Regions from separate parts of the Ensifer sp. ENS10 genome, predicted to be linked through region 1. Evidence: riboswitches for the same ligand, from Rfam matches in the RefSeq annotation. Region 1 holds a riboswitch; the other holds the start of a gene.

Region 1 (10,368 bases):
CGGTCCGTCGGGCTGCGGCAAGTCGACCTTCCTGCGCACGCTGAACCGCATGAACGACACCATCGAGAACTGCCGCGTCACCGGCAAGATCACGCTCGATGAGGACGACATCTACGACCCGACCATTGACGTGGTCGAGCTGCGCGCCCGCGTCGGCATGGTGTTCCAGAAGCCGAACCCGTTCCCGAAGTCGATCTACGACAACGTCGCCTACGGTCCGCGCATCCACGGGCTTGCCCGCACCAAGGCGGATTTTGACGAGGTCGTCGAAACCAGCCTGCAGAAGGCAGGTTTGTGGAACGAGGTGAAGGACCGCCTGCAGGAGCCGGGCACCGGCCTCTCCGGTGGTCAGCAGCAGCGCCTTTGCATCGCACGCGCTGTTGCCGTCAGCCCGGAAGTCATCCTCATGGACGAGCCCTGCTCGGCACTCGACCCGATCGCGACCGCCAAGGTCGAGGAACTCATCCATGAACTGCGCACGAACTTCACGATCGTCATCGTGACCCACTCGATGCAGCAGGCCGCCCGCGTGTCGCAGCGCACCGCCATGTTCCACCTCGGCAATCTCGTCGAGGAGAACGACACCGACAAGATGTTCACCAATCCGGATGACCAGCGCACCCAGGATTACATCATGGGCCGCTTCGGCTGAGGCCAATCACGGCTGCAACAGTCACTGGAAAGCGCCCGTAAGGATCGACGATCATGTCCATGCATATCATGTCCGCCTATGACGAAGAACTGAAGTACCTGACGCGCCGCATCTCGGAAATGGGCGGTCTCGCCGAGCAGATGGTCGCCGAATCCGTCCGCGCTCTGGTCAATTCCGACCTGGCGCTGGCGCAAAAGGTAATCTCGGACGACACTGTTCTCGATGATGCCGAGCGTCAGATCGGCGAGAAGGCGATCGTCACGATCGCCAAGCGCCAGCCGGTCGCCGCCGACCTTCGCGAGATCATGGGGTCGATCCGCATCGCCTCCGACCTGGAGCGTGTCGGCGACCTCGGCAAGAACACTGCCAAACGCGTGATCGCGGTTGCCGGTTCGGGCATCCCGCGCAAGCTCGCCCGCGGTCTCGAGCACCTCGCCGAGCTCGCTCTGGTGCAGCTCAAGGAAGTGCTCGACGTCTATGCGTCGCGTTCGCCGGAAAAGGCCAACAGCATTCGTGAGCGCGACGAGGAGATCGACGCGATCTACACCTCGCTGTTCCGCGAGTTGCTCACCTACATGATGGAAGATCCGCGCAACATCACGCCCTGCACGCATCTTCTGTTCTGTGCCAAGAACATCGAGCGTATCGGCGACCACGCGACCAACATCGCCGAGACGATCTATTACATGGCGACGGGTGCCCAGCCGGAGGGCGAGCGCCCGAAGGATGACAACACGTCGACGTTGGGCTCGGTCAACGACTAGAAGGTTGGAGCGGGATGCGGGGGACAACCGCATACACTTTTCCTCATCCCGCTCTGGCGTTAAACGCGCCGTTCGCAATGCATGCCCCATGAATATCATCCGGTCGCGGCTTCGGTCGCGGCCCCGAATTCCTGTATCTGAAGCATGCGGTTTTCGCCCCGCCTTTGAAAACGGCGGATGTGCTCCAGATTTAGAGTGTCTGAGTGCCGGCCGGTCCGCTGGACCCGCGCGGCGCTCGCGGTAAGGAGACGTTACCTGATGTTGCCAAAAATCGCCGTGGTCGAAGACGAAGAGGCGCTGAGCGTCCTGCTGCGTTACAATCTGGAAGCTGAAGGCTTCGACGTCGATACGATCCTCAGGGGTGACGAGGCGGAGATCCGGCTACAGGAACGCCTGCCCGACCTTCTGATCCTCGACTGGATGTTGCCTGGCGTCTCCGGCATCGAGCTTTGCCGTAGGTTGCGCCAGCGCCCGGAGACGGAGCGGCTGCCGATTATCATGCTGACGGCGCGCGGCGAGGAAAGCGAGCGCGTTCGCGGTCTGGCGACCGGTGCCGACGACTATGTGGTCAAGCCCTTCTCCACGCCGGAGCTGATGGCCCGCGTCAAGGCGATGCTCCGCCGGGCGAAGCCCGAAGTTCTCTCGACGCTGCTGCGCTGCGGCGACATCGAGCTCGACCGGGAAACCCATCGCGTCCATCGCCGCAGCCGCGAAGTTCGCCTGGGGCCGACAGAGTTCCGCCTGCTGGAGTTCCTGATGTCCTCTCCGGGCCGTGTCTTCTCGCGCTCGCAGTTGCTGGACGGCGTCTGGGGCCACGACATCTATGTCGACGAGCGGACCGTCGACGTGCATGTCGGCCGCCTGCGCAAGGCGCTGAACTTCTCGACCATGCCTGATGTCATCCGCACCGTGCGCGGCGCCGGCTACTCGCTCGAAAGCTGAGAAGGGCAAACAGAAGTCAATAAAAAAGGGGCCGATCGGCCCCTTTCGTTTTGGTCCTGTGCGGATCCTTAGCGCATCCGACGGCGCTCGGCGGACGGCTGGTAGGCAAGCCGCGCATGAAAGCTGCAATAGGGCGAAGCTTCCGGGGAATCGTTGCCGCAGAAGTGGAACTCTTCCTTCAGCGGGTCGCCGATCGGCCACTTGCAGGTGCGTTCCGTGAGCTGGGTTAGCTCGAGGCGGCGCGACATCGGCACGACCACGTCGGTCTGGATGCTGAAATCCTGCTCGGCAACGAGATCGACTTCGATCTCTTCCTTGAGAACGGTGGCGCCGGACGGACGGGCAACGGTGCGGGTCGAAACGCGCGAGGCGTAGTTCGGAGCGCGCGGCGCCGAGGTCGGCCGCTTCGGGCGGGCCGCCGCAGTGGTGCTGCCGCCGGCTTTGGCACGGCCTGGAAGGCTCAGGCGATGAACCTTGCCGATGACAGCGTTACGGCTGACGCCGCCGAGCTGTGCCGCGATCTGGCTTGCGCTCAGGCCCTCGGACCAAAGCTTCTTCAGTTTCTCCACCCGCTCGTCAGTCCAGTTCATTTCTGCACTCTCCGTTCTCAGCGTTGGGGATGGCAGAATCCCTCACCGCACCCCGGTTGAATCCCGAGGTTGCAAACGCGATAACTCTTTTGGTGACTAGGTCCGCCGCATGCGTCTAGTAATTGAATGTTAACGTACTGACCGTCGGACTCCGTGGCAAGAGTCCCGGGATTCACGCCGAATCGATTTCGTAGTTTTCCCCAACTTGCTCGGCTGGCGTTGCATTTTTGCAAGCCCTTCCGGGCGATTTTTTCGCCGCCGGGAAACGGGCTTCTCTGTTGCACTGCAAGGCTTGGTTTTATTGACATTGCGGCGCGAAATAGGAATAGTGCCTGCGCCGCCGAAAGGCGGCATTTTTGATTTTTATCGGGCCGCATGAAGCAGCGGGACCGATGCCGACTGGAGTAAGGAGAGCCTCGCATGACTGCAACCACGCCGCTTTACGATACCTACATGCGCGCGCCGTTGCGTTTCGAGCGAGGAGAGGGCGTCTGGCTGATCGCCGAAGACGGCTCGCGCTATCTCGACTTCGCCGCCGGCGTTGCCGTGAACTCGCTCGGCCACGCGCATCCGCATCTCGTCGAGGCGCTGAAGGCGCAGGCCGAGAAGGTCTGGCACCTTTCCAACCTTTACGAAGTTCCCGGTCAGGAAAGTCTTGGACGCCGCTTGGCGGCCGTCACCTTTGCCGATCGGGTCTTCTTCACCAATTCCGGTGCGGAAGCGCTGGAATGCGCGATCAAGACGGCGCGGCGGTACCACTTCGCCAAAGGCCAGCCGGAGAAGTTTCACATCATCACCTTCGAGGGCGCGTTCCACGGTCGCACGATCGCGACGATCGCCGCCGGTGGTCAGCAAAAGTACATTGAAGGTTTCGGGCCAAAGGCCCCAGGGTTCTACCAGGTTCCGTTCGGCGACATCGCGGCCGTCAAGAATGCGATCACCGAGGAGACCGCCGCGATCCTGATCGAGCCGATCCAGGGCGAGGGCGGCATCCGTCCCGCGACCAAGGAATTCATGCAGGAACTGCGCGCCCTCTGCGACGAATTCGGCCTGCTCCTGATCCTCGACGAGGTTCAGACCGGCGTCGGCCGCACCGGCAAGCTTTTTGCCCATGAGTGGACGGGCATCCGCCCGGATATCATGGCCGTTGCCAAGGGTATCGGTGGCGGCTTCCCGCTCGGCGCTTGCCTGGCGACGGAAGAGGCGGCCGCCGGCATGGTGGCGGGCACGCATGGCTCGACCTATGGCGGCAATCCGCTGGCGATGGCCGTCGGCAACGCCGTGCTCGACGTCATCCTCGCTGATGGCTTCCTCGCCCATGTGCGCGACGTCGCGCTCGTCTTCCGCCAGGGCCTTGCTTCGCTGAAGGATCGCTATCCCGATGTCATCGAGGATATCCGCGGCGATGGCCTGATGCTGGGCATCAAGGTGAAGGGCCCCTCGGCCGATCTCCTGAAGGAGATCCGCGCCGAGAAGCTCCTGGCCGTGCCGGCCGGCGACAACGTGTTGCGCCTGCTGCCGCCGTTGACTGTGACGGCGGAGGAAGCACGCGAGGGCCTCGTACGCATCGAGCGCGCCGCCGAAGCAGTGACGAAGGCAAGTGGTAACGCTGCGGCCTGACCGATAGGGCCAAGACTGACCCAGGATGGTAGAATGACCTTCGTGCGTTCACGCCGCTGCGTGGCGCACATAGGTTCGATTTTTTGAGGAACCGAGTACGATGGCAGGCACCAGACACTTTCTCGATCTTTCGGCCATGACGGCCGCCGATCTTCGGACGATCATCGATGATGCCCGCGTCCGAAAGGCGACGACCAAGGCCGGAACCGCCGAGAAGCCGCTCGCCGGCAAGATGCTGGCGATGATCTTCGAAAAGCCGTCCACCCGCACCCGTGTGTCCTTCGATGTCGGCATGCGCCAGCTCGGCGGCGAAACCCTGTTCCTTTCGGGCACGGAGATGCAGCTCGGTCGCGCCGAGACGATCGGCGATACGGCGAAGGTCCTGTCGCGCTATGTCGACGCGATCATGATCCGCACCACCGACCATCGCCGCCTGCTGGAATTGGCAGAACACGCGACGGTACCCGTCATCAACGGCCTGACCGATGACACCCATCCGTGCCAGATCATGGCCGACATCATGACCTTCGAGGAGCATCGCGGACCGGTGAAGGGCAAGACGATCGCCTGGACCGGCGACGGCAACAACGTGCTGCACTCGCTGATCGAAGGCTCCGCCCGCTTCGGCTATCGCATGAACATGGCCGTGCCGCTCGGCTCCGAGCCGCAGGACAAGATCCTGAACTGGGCCCGCAACAACGGCGGCGAGATCCTGCTGTGTCACGATGCCGAGCAGGCGGTCGCCAACGCCAATTGCGTTGTCACCGACACCTGGGTGTCGATGAACCAGGAGCATCGTGCCCGCGGCCACAACGTCTTCCAGCCCTATCAGGTCAACGAGGCGCTGATGAAGCAAGCGGCATCCGATGCGCTGTTCATGCATTGCCTGCCGGCGCACCGTGGAGAGGAGGTGACCGACGAGGTGATCGACGGTCCGCAGTCGGTGGTCTTCGACGAGGCCGAAAACCGCCTGCATGCGCAGAAGTCGATCATCGCCTGGTGCATGGGGCTCGTCTAGGCCCTTGCGAGCGCCGCGGTGAGCGCGATGGCGCAGCGCTTCGGCGGCTGTGAGGCTGGCTATTGACATTGCCGCCGTGCGACACGATCTAGGCGGCTGCAGGGCGCTCCTGGCAACAGTGAAGCGCCGACTGCCACGGGTGGTGCGCGGCGCAATGGCTGATGGCACATATCCGGTGGACAATCCGTTTATCGCGGGATCGATTGAGACAGCGGGCACGTTGCGCCGGGGGACAGGAATGTCCCCGGCGCAACGCAGTTGCTGAGGCAAGGAGCAAGACATGACTGACATGACGCCAGGGCTTGGTGAATTCGACTTCGCCGGTGACGATCACGTCGTGCCTTTCCAGGTGGAAGGCCTCGACGTGCGCGGCCGCGCCGTGCAGCTCGGCCCGATGCTCGACGCAATTCTGGAGCGCCACAACTATCCGCTTCCGGTCGCGCGGCTCGTTGCCGAAACCGTCGTGCTGACGGTTCTGCTCGGCACTTCGCTGAAGTTCGAAGGCAAGCTGATCGTCCAGACGAAAGGCGATGGTCCGGTCGATCTCGTCGTCGCAGACTTCTCGACGCCGGATCGCGTGCGCGCCTATGCCCGCTACGATGCAGATGCGCTTGCCGACGCCGAGAAGGATGGCCGCACCCTTTCGCATGAACTGCTTGGCAAGGGCGTACTCGCCTTCACCATCGACCAGGGCGCTCATACTCAGCGCTATCAGGGCATCGTTGCGCTGGACGGCGCCACGCTGGAAGAAATCGCTGGCGTCTATTTCCGCCAGTCAGAGCAGATCCCGACCAAGGTCAGGCTCGGCGTTGCCGAGCTGCTCGACCGCGATGAAAGCGGCAAGCCGCGCCATCGCTGGCGTGCCGGCGGCATGGTCGCGCAGTTCCTGCCGGAAGCGCCGGAGCGCATGCGCCAGCCTGATCTTTCCGGCGGCGATGGCGATGACGGGGAAGGCGTCTTCGAGGATGACGATCTCTGGGCGGAAGCCAAGGTGATGGTCGAGACGATCGACACCGACGAGCTGACCGACCCGATGGTCGGAACCGAACGCTTGCTCTACCGGCTGTTTCACGAGCGCGGCGTTCGCGTCTATGAGCCGCAGGCGGTTTATGACCGTTGCAGCTGCTCGCGCGAGAAGCTGCACTCGGTGCTCGCCAATCTGGACGCTGATGATATCGAAAGCACCATCGAGGATGGGGCCGTGAAGGTCACCTGCGAATTCTGCTCGACGACCTATCGTTTCGAGGCAAGCGAAGTGCGTCCACAGTAGCCGGCGCCACTCCGGATCAAGCTAGTTCAGGGTACGCACGAGCCCGGGTGAATCGAGCGAGAAGGCGGGGATGGCCACGTTGAAGGTCTCTCCGCCTTCCGCTTCCATACTGTAATGGCCGAACATCACGCCCGACGGCGTATCCAGCGGGCAGCCGGACGAATACTCATAGGTGTCGCCGGGATTGAGCAGCGGCTGTTCGCCGATCACGCCGGGACCGCTGACCTCATCGACCTGCCCATTCTCATCGGTGATATGCCAGTAGCGGGTCATCAACCGCACGGCTGCGTCCGAATGGTTTGAGATGACAATGCGATAGCCCCAGACATAGCGGCCGTCATCGGGGTCCGACTGCTCTTCGAGATAGTACGGCTCCACCGTAACTTCTATGTCGCGGGTCAAAGCGCGATACATGGGCAACACCTTGCTTCGGTCTTTCAGGGTATTCTACAGCAAGATGGTTTCGTCAAGAATAACGGCAAGATTGTGCATACCCATTCTGGGGCAAGGGCTTGCGGGTATCCGGATCGGCTGTTCGAACCCGCTCGATCCCGCTGGTGAGGCCATATTGGATGGCGGGGCGCCCGCTGCATGAGCGCCACGAGGGATCGACGGCCGCCGTCTGTTGTGGCGGCCGTATCTTTTCGTTGCCTCAGGCTTTGACGGCCTCAAGCGCGCGGGCGAAATCCTCGACGACATCCTCGCTGTCTTCGATGCCGGCCGAGAAACGCACCGTGCCGGCGGAAATGCCCAGCTCTTCGCGGGCCTCGTCGGTCAGGTTCTTGTGCGTCGTCGTTGCCGGATGGGTGATCAGGCTCTTGCTGTCGCCGAGATTGTTGGAGATGCGCACGATCTCGAGCGCATTCTGCAGCGCGAATGCCGCATCCTTGCCGCCCTTCAGTTCAAAGGCGACGAGGGTGGAGCCGCCGGTCATCTGCTTGGCGATGATGTCGGCCTGCGGGTGATCCTTGCGGCCGGGATAGATGACCTTCGCCACCTGCGGCTGCTCAGCCAGGAAGTCGGCGACGCGGCGTGCGGTTTCCGTCTGCTGGCGCACGCGCAACGGCAAGGTTTCGATGCCCTTCAGCAGCGTCCAGGCATTGAACGGCGACATGGCCGGGCCGGTATGACGGAAGTAGTCGTGCAGGTTCTCGTTGATCCATTCCTTGTCAGCAAGCACGACGCCGCCGAGGCAGCGGCCCTGGCCATCGATATGCTTGGTGGCGGAATAGACGACGATATGGGCGCCGAGTTCCAGCGGCTTCTGGAAGAGTGGCGTCGCAAAAACGTTGTCGACGACGACCTTGGCGCCGATCTGGTTGGCGAGCTTGGCCACACCGGCAATGTCGATGACTTCGAGCGTCGGGTTGGTCGGGCTTTCCAGGAAGAAGACCTTGGTGTTCTTCTGGATCGCCTTTTCCCAGTTGGCGAGATCGCGTCCATCGACCAGCGTGCATTCGATGCCGTATTTCGGCGCCAGCGTCTCGACCACCCAGCGGCAGGAACCGAACAGCGCACGGGCGGCAACGATATGATCGCCGGCCTTCAGCTGGCAGAGGATTGCCGCGGAAACGGCAGCCATGCCCGAAGCCGTGGCGCGCGCGTCTTCGGCGCCTTCCAGCATGCACATGCGCTTTTCGAACATGTCGTTGGTCGGGCTGCCGTAGCGGGCATAGATGAAGCCTTCGGTCTCGCCCTTGAAACGCGCTTCTGCCGCCTCGGATGTCTCGTAGACGAAGCCCTGGGTGAGGAAGATCGCCTCGGACGTCTCGCCGTGCTGGGAGCGGGTGGTTCCGCCGTGGACGAGTTGTGTTGCCGGGCGCCAGTTTTTGCTCATGTGACGATCACCTTCAAAAACAAAAAAAAACCGGCCGCAAAAATGGGCCGGTTTGACACCCGGCCTTTTTAGCTACTTGTTTAACGTGGCTGCAAGCCGACCGGCCAAATCACCACGGGATAAAGCTTCAATACTGCTAGGGTGCGCTTGCGTCAATTCCCGGAGTTTGGTTTTGTCTCGCAACTGGAAAGAGGACTGCAATGGCCCGCGATACTGGGATTTTGGCCGACCGCGCGATCGCCGCGCTGCTCGAAACGGGGCGCCTGAAGAGCGAGAGGCCGCTGGATGACGATCAGATCCAGCCGGCAAGCCTCGACCTGCGCCTTGGCGCCAAGGCTTTCCGCGTCCGCGCGAGCTTCATGCCCGGCCCGTCCCACCTCGTCGCCGACAAGCTCGACCGGCTGAAGCTGCATGTCGTCGATCTCACCGACGGTGCCGTGCTTGAAACCGGCTGCGTGTACATCGTGCCGTTGATGGAGAGCCTGGCGCTGCCTGCGGGCATGTCGGCCTCGGCCAATCCGAAAAGCTCGACCGGCCGCCTCGACATCTTCACCCGCGTGATCACCGACCGCGCCCAGGAGTTCGACAAGATTCCTGCCGGCTATAGCGGTCCGCTCTATCTCGAAATCAGTCCGCGCACCTTCCCGATCGTCGTGCGCCGTGGTTCGCGCCTGTCGCAGATCCGCTTCCGCATGGGCCAGTCGCTGCTCTCCGAACAGGAGCTGCTGGCGCTGCATGAAAGCGACGTGCTGGTGGCGAGCGAACGCCCGAATGTCAGCGGCGGCGGCATTGCGCTGTCGATCGACCTCAAGGGCACCGGTCCGGAGGGTCTGATCGGCTACCGTGGCAAACACCACACCGCGGTCATCGACGTCGACAAGAAGGCGCAGCACAAGATCTTCGATTTCTGGGAGCCGCTCTACAGCCGCGGACGCGACGAGCTGATCCTCGATCCGGACGAGTTCTACATCCTCGTCTCGCGCGAAGCGGTGCATGTGCCGCCGCTTTACGCGGCCGAGATGACGCCGTTCGATCCGCTGGTGGGCGAGTTTCGCGTGCACTATGCCGGCTTCTTCGATCCCGGCTTCGGCCATGCCTCTGCCGGTGGCAGCGGTAGCCGCGCCGTTCTGGAAGTGCGCAGCCACGAGGTGCCGTTCATCCTCGAACATGGCCAGATCGTCGGCCGCCTGATCTATGAACACATGTTGGAGCGTCCTGACGGTCTCTACGGCCTCGGCGTCGGCTCCAACTACCAGGCCCAGGGCCTGAAGCTTTCGAAACATTTCCGCGCCGAGTAGGGATTTTGCACGGGACCCTCGTGCGATACCGCGCAAGGGTCCTTGACAGATCGTCCCGGTTCGGGAAATTTCGCAGGCATCGCGGGTGTAGTTCAGTGGTAGAACGCCAGCTTCCCAAGCTTGATGTCGTCGGTTCGATCCCGATCACCCGCTCCAATCCTTCCTGAAGCCTCTTTTGCCTCGTTCGAGCGAGACCTATGGCCAGTTGCCTTGCGGACGGTTACTTTACCGCTCGATGAATCATCCCGCGGTTCCAAGCGCCGCCCCTGAGACAAGAACCGTGCCGGCCCGCTGCCCATGAGATTTCTTTCCCTGTTCGCTCTCTGCGCGTCCCTGATCGCAACGCCGCTTGCGGCCCAGCCCAGGGACCTGCCCAT
Region 2 (10,368 bases), on a different contig from region 1:
GCAAGACCGAGCTTGCCCGCCAGATTGCCGCTGCCCTTGGCCTCGATCTGATCGAATGGAGCGTCAAGTCGACGACCAAGGCGCAGCAGGGCCTTTACGAGTATGATGCCGTGTCGCGCCTGCGCGACAGCCAACTCGGCGACGAGCGCGTCAACGAGGTCAGGAACTATATCCGCAAGGGCAAGCTCTGGCAGGCCTTCGAGGCCGACCGTCGCGTGGTGCTTCTGATCGACGAGATCGACAAGGCCGACATCGAGTTTCCGAACGACCTCTTGCAGGAACTCGACCGCATGGAATTCCATGTCTACGAGACCGGCGAGATGATCGGCGCCCGTCACCGGCCGATCGTCATCATCACCTCCAACAACGAGAAGGAACTGCCGGACGCCTTCCTGCGTCGCTGCTTCTTCCACTATATCCGCTTCCCCGATGCCGAAACGCTCGCGCGCATCGTCGAGGTGCACTATCCCGGCATCCGCAAAACGCTGCTATCTGCGGCCCTTGCCGCCTTCTACGACATCCGCCAGGTGCCGGGCCTCAAGAAGAAGCCGTCCACCTCCGAAGCGCTCGACTGGATCCGCCTGCTTGTCGCCGACGAGGTCGATCCGGCCGACCTCCGCGTCGACGCCAAGACCATGCTGCCGAAGCTGCACGGGGCGCTGTTGAAGAACGAGCAGGACGTGCATCTCTTCGAGCGCCTGGCCTTCATGGCGCGCCGCGACGGATGAGGCCGGACGCCCACAAGGTCCTGATCTACGCCACCTGGCAGGACCACCTGCTGGTCTTCGACGAGCCGGACTTTCCCGAAATCGAGTTGCAGGTACCCGGCGGCACGATGGAGCCGGGCGAAAGCCCTGAAGCTGCCGCCTTGCGGGAATTCGTGGAAGAGACCGGGCTGACGCCATCGCGGGCCCTCACCCATCTCGTCACGAAGGACTACTCCTTCCGGAAGGAAGGCCAGACCATCTGCCATCGCCGGCACTATTTTCATATCGCCCTTGCCGGCGAGCAACAGAAAACCTGGCTGCACCATGAAATGACGCCCTTTGGCGGTGGTGCGCCGATCCGCTTTCGCTTCTTCTGGCTCGGCTTAGACGAGGCTAGCCGTCGGCTCGGATACGGCATGCAGGACGGCCTAGATTATCTTCACACGCACGGAAGTTGCCCCTCACCCTAGCCCTCTCCCCGCAGCCGGGGAGAGGGGACGGAAATGGCGACGGTCGCCGCGAGACAATGATGTCCGGGCTTCTTTCTGGAACGGAAATGATCGGCCCCTGGGAGGCGCGAGCGGGTGCCACAAGCTCCCTTCTCCCCGCCTGCGGGGAGAAGGTCGCGGCAGCGGGATGAGAGGCCGCCCGACCGCCCGAATCGTTTTTCTTGACCCCCGCGCCCCAGTCGCGCTATCAAATTCCTCGTGGTGATTTGGCCGGCCGGCTTGCAGCCACGTTAAACAAGTCGCTAAAGGGCCGAGGAAAGTTGGATTTCCGAGGACCGGTCGCGATCAATCGCCGCCGGTTTTTTTGTATTGATCGAGTGGAAGCCCATGCCCATCAAGATTCCCGATACGCTGCCCGCTTTCGAAACCCTCGTGCATGAGGGTGTGCGGGTGATGACCGAGACCGTGGCGATCCGTCAGGATATCCGCCCGCTCCAGATCGGGCTCCTGAACCTCATGCCGAACAAGATCAAGACCGAGATCCAGATGGCGCGCCTGATCGGCGCCTCGCCGCTGCAGGTGGAATTGTCGCTGGTACGCATCGGCGCCCACCGGGCGAAGAACACCTCGGAAGATCACCTGCTTTCTTTCTACGAGACCTGGGACGAGGTGAAGGGCCGCAAGTTCGACGGCTTCATCATCACCGGCGCGCCGGTCGAGACGCTCGAATACGAGGACGTCACCTATTGGGACGAATTGAAGCGCATCCTCGACTGGACGGAGACCAACGTGCATTCGACGCTCAACGTCTGCTGGGGGGCGATGGCGGCGATCTACCATTTCCACGACGTGCCGAAGTATCCGCTGAACGAGAAGGCCTTCGGCGTCTACCGCCACCAGAACCTCAATCGCTCGTCGGTCTATCTCAACGGCTTCTCCGACGACTTCGCCGTCCCCGTCTCGCGTTGGACCGAGGTCAGGCGTGCCGACATCGACAAGGTGCCCAGCCTCGAAATCCTGATGGAATCGAAGGAGATGGGCGTCTGCCTCGTGCACGAGAAAAAGGGCAACCGGCTCTACATGTTCAACCACGTGGAGTATGATTCGACCTCGCTGTCGGACGAATATTTTCGCGACGTGGACGCAGGCGTGCCGATCAAGATGCCGCACGACTATTTCCCGCACAACGATTCGACCCTGCCGCCGCAGAACCGCTGGCGCAGCCATGCGCACCTCTTCTTCGGCAACTGGATCAACGAGATGTACCAGACGACGCCCTATGATCTCGCAGAGATCGGCACCGGAGAAAGCCAGGACTGACCGATGTTCATCCCCTTCTTCCTCGAACTCAAAGCGGCGAAAGTTCCGGTGACGCTCCGGGAATTCCTGTCGCTGATCGAGGGGATGGAGGCGGGCATCGCCACATTCGATGTCGAAGCCTTCTACTTCCTGGCGCGCACGGCGCTGGTGAAGGACGAGCGCCATATCGACCGCTTCGACCGGGTGTTCCAGCACTGCTTCTCCGGGCTCGAGGCGGTCAATCCCATGGAGACGGGCGAAGAGGCCGTCATCCCCGAGGACTGGCTGCGCAAGCTCGCCGAAAAACACCTGACCGAGGAAGAAAAGCGCCTGATCGAATCCCTCGGGGGCTTCGACAAGCTGATGGAGACCCTGCGCCAACGGCTTCGGGAGCAGCAAGGCCGGCATCAGGGCGGCTCGAAATGGATCGGCACCGCCGGCACCTCCCCCTTCGGCGCCTATGGCTACAATCCCGAAGGGGTCAGGATCGGCCAGGACCAGTCGCGCCACCGCCGCGCCGTCAAGGTCTGGGACCGGCGCGAGTTCAGGGATTATGATGACACGGTCGAACTCGGCACCCGCAACATCAAGGTGGCGCTGAAAAGGCTCAGGCGCTGGGTGCGCCAGGGGGCGGCTGACGAACTCGACCTTTCCGGCACGATCCGTGCCACCGCCGAGCACGGCTATCTCGACGTGGTGACGCGGCCCGAACGCCGCAATGCGGTCAAGCTGCTGATGTTCTTCGATATCGGCGGCTCGATGGACGATCACATCCGCATCGTCGAGGAACTGTTTTCAGCCGCCCGCGGCGAGTTCCGCCATATGGAGCATTTCTACTTCCACAACTGTGTCTATGAGGGTCTGTGGAAGGACAATCGTCGCCGCCGCGTCGACATCACCCGCACCACCGAAGTGCTGCGCACCTATGGCGGCGACTATCGCGCCATCTTCGTCGGCGACGCGTCGATGAGCCCCTATGAGATCAGCCATCCCGGCGGCTCGGTCGAACATTGGAACGACGAGGCAGGCGCACTCTGGCTTTCGCGCATGACAGCGCATTTTCCGCGTTCGATCTGGATCAATCCCGTGCCCGAACAGCACTGGGGCTACACCCAGTCGATCGGCATGGTGAAGAGCCTGTTCGAGGGGCGGATGTTCCCTTTGACGCTCGCCGGCCTGCAGGATGCCACCAAGCAGCTATCGCGCTGACATGACCGCAGAGAGGTCGCTGTAGCACCTTGAATAGCTAGACGTTTTTGCCCTCAGGCCAGAGACGAAGCAAGGCCCCATTTAGTATGATTTTCCGGTTGCCGTGCCTTTGGAAATGACGCAGGTTGCTGCGGTCGCGAAGAGGGAGCCAGCGGTGAACATGCATCAGAACACGGAAATCTTCGGCCATCTGCCGTCCGGCGAGCCGGTCCATCGTATGGTGCTCTCCGGTGGCGGCCTCACCGCCCATGTCTTGACCTGGGGCTCGGTGATCCAGGACCTGCGCCTGGAAGGCCATGAGCCGCCATTGGTGCTCGGTTTCGCCGATCTCGAAAGCTATCTCGCCCATTCGCCCTATCTCGGCGCGACACCGGGGCGCTGCGCCAACCGGATCGCCGACGGGCGCTTCACGCTCGACGGTGAGACCTACCAGCTCGAACTGAACGAGAAGGGTGTCACCCACCTGCACGGCGGCAGCGACAATATCGGCAAGCGCAACTGGACGATCGTCCGCCAGACGCCTGATAGCGTGACGCTCACCATTACCGATCCGGATGGACGCGCCGGCTATCCCGGCAACTGCAAGGTCACTTGCACCTACGCGCTGAAGCCCGGCGGCGTCTTGAGCGTCGTCTACGAGAGCGAGACCGACCGGCCGACGCTCGCCAATGTCTGCCAGCACAGCTACTTCAATCTCGACGGCACTGTCGACGCGCTCGGACACGACATCATGATCGCCGCCGACCACTACCTGCCGACCAACGAACGCCAGGTGCCGACGGGCGAGATCCGTGCGGTCGAGGGCACCGCCTTCGATCTCCGCGAAATGACGTCGATGCGTCGCCAGACCGAAGGTGAACGCATCAGCTACGACCACAATTTCTGCCTTTCGAACGAGCCCATGGCGAAACATTCGGTGGCGCTTGCCCGCAGCATCAATTCCGGCGTCACGCTCGAAGTGCTGACGACCGAGCCTGGTGTGCAGCTCTATACCGGCGCAAAGCTCGACATCCCCGTCCCCGGCCTCGAGGGACGCCGCTACGGCGCATTTGCCGGTTTCTGCCTGGAAACGCAGATCTGGCCGGACGCCATCAACCATGCCGGCTTCCCGAACGCGGTACTGCGCACCGGTGAGATCCGCCGGCAGGAGACGGACTACGTCTTCATGAAGAGCTGAGTGGCGCGCGGGTGTCGACGATCTCTAGCGACAAGGGAAGGGACGGCGAACGTTCCAAAGGACCGTCGTGCTGTCCGATCGCCGACAGGTGTTCGCATGGCGAAGCATCCGGTTGCGAAGCGCAATGCGCCTGACGGCGGATGCCGTTCATTTCCAAAATAACAGTGAAATGAAGTGGTTGGGAGAAATTGGAGCGGGTGAGGCGATTCGAACGCCCGACCCCAACCTTGGCAAGGTTGTGCTCTACCCCTGAGCTACACCCGCTCATAAACCGCGGCCCGGGGGTAGTCGGTGGGCCGTGGCGTCGCTGTCTTGCGGCGACGGGCGGTATATGGCCTAAGCGATTTTGGAATGCAACAGGGAAATGACGAGAAATCGAATATTTTTTTGGAGACCCTTCGCGAAGCCCGGAAATGCCGCGTTTTTGGCCGCTGCCGCCGCCTGTGAGATTGCGCGGCCACCGCCTTCTCCCCTAAAGCAGAGGCGAAACGAATGCCCAAGGGATGAGAATCATGAGTGAATCACAGCCGAAGACCGCCGAAGACCTCTTTCATTTTCTCGACGGACTTGGGATCGAGCATAAAACCAAGAGCCACGAGCCGGTGTTCACCGTCGCCGAATCGGTAGCGCTGCGCGACGAGATCCCCGGCGGCCATACGAAAAACCTTTTCGTGAAGGACAAGAAGGACAACTATTTCCTGCTAACCGTCGAGGAACACGCGACGGTGGACCTGAAGACCGTTCACCAGGTGATCGGCGCGGCAAGCAAGGTGTCCTTCGGCAAGCCGGAGAAGCTGATGGAGTATCTGGGCGTCATCCCAGGTGCCGTGACCGCCTTCGGCGCGATCAACGACACCGAGGGCAACGTCAAGATGATCCTCGACGAGGAGCTGATGAAGTTCGACGTCGTCAACTGCCATCCGCTCTCCAATGACGCGACGACCTCGATCGCATCCAGCGATCTGCTGCGCTTCATGGAAGCGACCGGACACGAACCGCTTGTCTTGAAAGTCACGGCCTGACATACGATCTTTGGCGCGAATGCAGTAAGCTGGCAGACGAGCCGGCGAGGAGAGAAGAATGACGGGCAGCGACAATCCCTATGCAGGGTCTTTCGGCACTCAGATGACGGCTTCGGCCTCTTTCGGTCAGCCGGCGCCGGCGGCCGCGTCGGACGGTGACCTGATCAAGGAAACCACCACTGCCAACTTCACCAAGGACGTGCTCGACGCCTCCAGGCAGCAGCCGGTTCTCGTCGATTTCTGGGCGCCCTGGTGCGGCCCCTGCAAGCAGCTGACCCCCGTCATCGAAAAGGTGGTCACGGAAGCCGCAGGCCGCGTCAAACTCGTGAAGATGAACATCGACGATCATCCCTCGATCGCCGGACAGCTCGGCATCCAGTCGATCCCCGCCGTCATCGCCTTCGTCGGCGGGCGTCCGGTCGATGGCTTCATGGGCGCGGTGCCGGAAAGCCAGATCAAGCAATTCATCGAAAAGATCGCCGGTCCGGCCGTCGACGACAGCAAGGCCGAGATCGAAGCGGTTCTCGCCGATGCCAAGGCGCTGCTCGACGCCGGTGACGCCCAGAACGCCGCCGGCCTCTACGGCGCCGTGCTTCAGGCCGACCCCGAAAACGTCGTGGCGATCGCCGGCATGGTCGATTGCATGATCGCGCTCGGCCAGGTCGCCGAAGCCCGCGAAGCGCTCTCCGGGCTGCCGGAAGACCTTGCCAAGGACGCAGGCATTGCGGCCATCGGCAAGAAGCTCGACCAGATCGAGGAAGCCCGCAAGCTCGGCGATCCCAACGAGTTCGAGCGGCGCCTTGCCGCAAATCCCGATGATCATGAGGCGCGCGTGCTGCTCGCCAAGATCCGCAATGTCGAAGGCGACCGGACGGCTGCGGCCGATCACCTGCTGACGGTCATGAAGCGCGATCGAACTTTCGACGACGACGGCGCGCGGCGCGAGTTGCTCTCCTTCTTCGAGGTCTGGGGACCGAAGGATCCGGCAACGATCGCCGCACGGCGCAAGCTCTCGTCGATCCTGTTCTCCTGAGCCGTCAGGCATTTTTTTCGAGGAGGGGCGCTGTTTGCGCCCCTTTTTCGTAAGTGCGTCTGATCACGATCCACATTCACCCATGAAGATCGGTGTGCTCGTCCCTTGAGATTTTCAAGGAATGCACCATCTTTTGGTCTGGTTGACCACGCTTCCTTGGCGGGGCAAGAGCGGACATCTGCAAGGTCTATCGGAAAATGCACGTCGGAAATGCACGCTATCTCGGTCCGAAGGACTTGCCGGAGATCATTCCGGTGTTTCCGCTGACCGGTGCCCTGCTGCTTCCCGGCGCCCAGCTTCCGCTCAACATCTTCGAACCGCGCTACCTTGCCATGCTCGATGACGCGCTCTCCGGCAACCGCCTGATCGGCATCGTGCAGCCCTCCTTCTGCGAAGGCCGCAGCGAGACTGCCACCGGCCCGATGCAGGCGCTCTGCGAGGTCGGCTGCATCGGCCGCATCACCTCCTTCGCCGAGACCGGCGATGGCCGCTACATCACCTCGCTCACCGGCGTCTGCCGCTACCGGCTGTTTTCGGAAGTTTCAGCGACGCGCGGTTACCGCCGTTTCCGCATCGGCCCCTTTGCCGCCGATCTCGAAAACCGTGACGATGAAACTCTCGTCGACCGGGCAGCTCTGCTTGCCGCCTTCAAGGCCTATCTCGAAGCCAACAAGCTCAAGGCCGATTGGGAAAGCGTCGAACGGGCGAGCAACCGCACCCTGGTCAATTCCATGGCGATGATGTCGCCCTACGGCCCGGCAGAAAAACAGGCGCTGCTCGAAGCGCCCGATCTCAAGACACGCGCGGAAACCCTGATCGCCATCACCGAGATCGTGCTCGCGCGCGACTTCGGCGATATGGACAGCATCCTGCAGTGAGCGACGGATAATGGATATCAACGCCAGCAAGGTCGATCCGAAACTGCTTGAACTGCTCGTCTGCCCGCTGACCAAGGGGCGGCTGAGTTACCACGCCGAAGCCAACGAACTTATCTCGGAAAAGGCCCGCCTCGCCTATCCGATACGCGACGGCGTGCCGATCATGCTGGTCTCGGAAGCCCGCAAGATCGAGGATTGAGGGCGCGGCCGCCACCTCGTTGAGAGGTAGTTGCCCCTCATCCGGCCTGCCGGCCACCTTCTCCCCGCAGGCGGGGAGAAGGAACCTCGTGGCGCACTCGGCGCCAACCTCTTCTCTTCGACATCAAGACAGTGCCACGCATTCGACCGAGTCCCCTCGCCCCGCTTGCGGGGAGAGGGCTAGGGTGAGGGGCAATCCTCAGGTCGATGTTCAGATCGGCTCGCCCGACAAGAGCCGCGGATCCGCCTCGCTGGCAATCCCGGCCGCCTGGCGAATGAAGAAATTCTTGAGAGACGGCAGCCGGTCGACCAGACCGAGGCCGAAGTCGCGGGCGATGCGAACCGGAGTGATATCGTTGGAAAACAGCCGGTTGAGCACGTCGGTCGTCACCCCCATGCGGAAGGTGTCGAACCGCCGCCAGCTCTGGTAGCGCTCGAGCACGGCGAGCGAGCCGATGTCGAGCCCGAGGCGATCCGCCTCGACGATCGTTTCCGCCAACGCCGCCACGTCCTTGAAGCCGAGATTGAGCCCCTGCCCCGAGATCGGATGAATGCCGTGGGCCGCGTCCCCGGCAAGCGCGAAACGTGGTTTGACAAAATCGCGCGCAAGCGTCAGCCCCAGCGGAAAGGCCCGCCGTCCGCCGACCACCTTCAGGTGCCCGAGCTTGTGGCCGAAGCGGCGCTCCAACTCTTCCTCGAACAGGAAATCGTCGCCGGCGACCAGGCGTTCGGCGTCCTCGGTACGCTCGGTCCAGACCAGCGACGAGCGGTTGTTCTTGAGCGGCAGGGTCGCAAACGGACCGGCCGGCAGGAAATGCTCCTCCGCCGTGCCTTCGTGCGGCCGTTCGTGTTCGACCGTCGTGACGATGCCGGACTGGCCGTAGTCGAATTCGACCGTCTTGATGCCGGCAGCATCGCGCAGCTTGGAGCGTACGCCGTCACAGGCGACGAGCAGGCGCGCTTCCAGTTCTTCGCCGTCGGCGAGCGTGATGGCGACCGCATGGTCGCCGCTTTTAAAGGTTTCGACCATCGTCGACTGACGATTGACGACGCCAAGGTCCTCGCACGCCCCGCGCAGCGCGCCGACCATTGCCGTGTTCGGCACCATATGGGCAAAGGGCCGGCCATCGCCGCTGTCGCCATCGAAGGTCAGGAACACAGGGCGCACCGGATCGGCCGCCTTTGAATCGGTAATCACCATGCGGCGGATCGGCTCCGCCTCCGGCACGATCTGATCCCAGACGCCAAGCACGTCGAGCATGCGTTCGGCAGCCGACGCAACCGCCGAGGCGCGCTGGTCCTTCTTCCAGGCGCCTTCCGGCGCGCCGTCGATCACCATGACGCTGAGATGCGGCGCCGCCTTTTTCAGGGAAACGGCGAGCGAAAGGCCGACATAGCCGCCACCGGCAATCAAGACATCGAGCATCGGCTTTCTCCGTCGCACTTGAGCATCGTTTTATGTCTATATAGATCAATGCCATCGACGTTCCTACCATCGGAGACAGCCGAAATGTCGCGCCCTACCGAGACCGCCACACCCATGGATGCGCTGCTCGCCATTCTCGATATCGAGAAGCTGGAGGAAAACCTGTTCCGCGGCTTGAGCCCGCAGGTCGGCTGGCAGCGGGTCTTCGGCGGCCAGGTCATCGGCCAAGCACTGGTGGCGGCCCAGCGCACCGTCGACGCGGACCGCTTCGTCCATTCGCTGCATGCCTATTTCATGCGGCCGGGCGATCCATCCGTGCCGATCATCTACGAGGTAGACCGTATCCGCGACGGTTCGAGCTTCGCCACAAGGCGCGTCGTCGCCATCCAGCACGGCAAGGCGATCTTCTCGATGTCCGCCTCTTTCCAGTACGACGAGGACGGTTTCGACCACCAGATCGAAATGCCGAAACTCGCCATGCCGGAAACCCTGCCGGGCGAACAGGAGCTGAAGGAGAAATTCCTCGTGCATGCGCCGGAAGCGATCCGGCGCTACTGGGAGCGGCCGCGACCGATCGAGATCCGCCCGGCCTCGCTGCACCACTATTTCACCCGTAACGACGGCAAGCCGATCCAGGACGTCTGGGTCAAGGCGGTCGGCACGGTTCCGGACGAGCGCCATATCCAGGCGGCCATCCTTGCCTATCTCTCCGACATGACCCTGCTCGACACCTCGCTCTATGCGCACGGCACCTCGGTCTTCGATCGGAACCTGCAGGTCGCGAGCCTCGATCACGCCATGTGGTTCCACCGCCCCTGCAAGATGGACGACTGGCTGCTCTATACCCAGGACAGTCCGAGTGCACATGGTGCCCGCGGGATGACCAGAGGCAGCCTTTTTACGCGTTCCGGCGTGCTGATCGCCTCCGTCGCCCAGGAAGGGCTGATCCGGAAAAAGGCAACTGAATAGA

Evidence for each region. A riboswitch is a leader RNA that binds a small molecule or an ion and turns the genes downstream of it on or off. The one in region 1 is predicted to bind S-adenosylmethionine.
Region 2: linked by a shared signal. The riboswitch ahead of metA (homoserine O-succinyltransferase) and the one ahead of IB265_RS02335 (O-succinylhomoserine sulfhydrylase) in region 1 are both predicted to bind S-adenosylmethionine.

What each region holds. Positions count from the first base shown of each region.
Region 1 covers NZ_JACVAS010000001.1:463,132-473,499, forward strand. The annotation lists gene pstB (phosphate ABC transporter ATP-binding protein PstB) at 1-652, shown strand, start outside; gene phoU (phosphate signaling complex protein PhoU) at 703-1,416, shown strand; gene phoB (phosphate regulon transcriptional regulator PhoB) at 1,675-2,358, shown strand; gene IB265_RS02310 (GcrA family cell cycle regulator) at 2,427-2,948, opposite strand; gene IB265_RS02315 (aspartate aminotransferase family protein) at 3,369-4,568, shown strand; gene argF (ornithine carbamoyltransferase) at 4,669-5,586, shown strand; gene IB265_RS02325 (Hsp33 family molecular chaperone) at 5,867-6,856, shown strand; gene apaG (Co2+/Mg2+ efflux protein ApaG) at 6,878-7,270, opposite strand; gene IB265_RS02335 (O-succinylhomoserine sulfhydrylase) at 7,509-8,693, opposite strand; SAM riboswitch at 8,741-8,819, opposite strand; gene IB265_RS02340 (2'-deoxycytidine 5'-triphosphate deaminase) at 8,894-9,991, shown strand; tRNA gene IB265_RS02345 (tRNA-Gly) at 10,073-10,147, shown strand; gene IB265_RS02350 (transporter substrate-binding domain-containing protein) at 10,289-10,368, shown strand, end outside.
Region 2 covers NZ_JACVAS010000006.1:170,569-180,936, forward strand. The annotation lists gene IB265_RS21325 (MoxR family ATPase) at 1-728, shown strand, start outside; gene IB265_RS21330 (NUDIX domain-containing protein) at 725-1,177, shown strand; SAM riboswitch at 1,405-1,482, shown strand; gene metA (homoserine O-succinyltransferase) at 1,544-2,476, shown strand; gene IB265_RS21340 (VWA domain-containing protein) at 2,480-3,664, shown strand; gene IB265_RS21345 (aldose epimerase family protein) at 3,825-4,841, shown strand; tRNA gene IB265_RS21350 (tRNA-Gly) at 5,031-5,105, opposite strand; gene IB265_RS21355 (prolyl-tRNA synthetase associated domain-containing protein) at 5,354-5,863, shown strand; gene trxA (thioredoxin) at 5,922-6,896, shown strand; gene IB265_RS21365 (LON peptidase substrate-binding domain-containing protein) at 7,094-7,774, shown strand; gene IB265_RS21370 (Trm112 family protein) at 7,785-7,973, shown strand; gene IB265_RS21375 (ubiquinone biosynthesis hydroxylase) at 8,184-9,398, opposite strand; gene tesB (acyl-CoA thioesterase II) at 9,483-10,367, shown strand.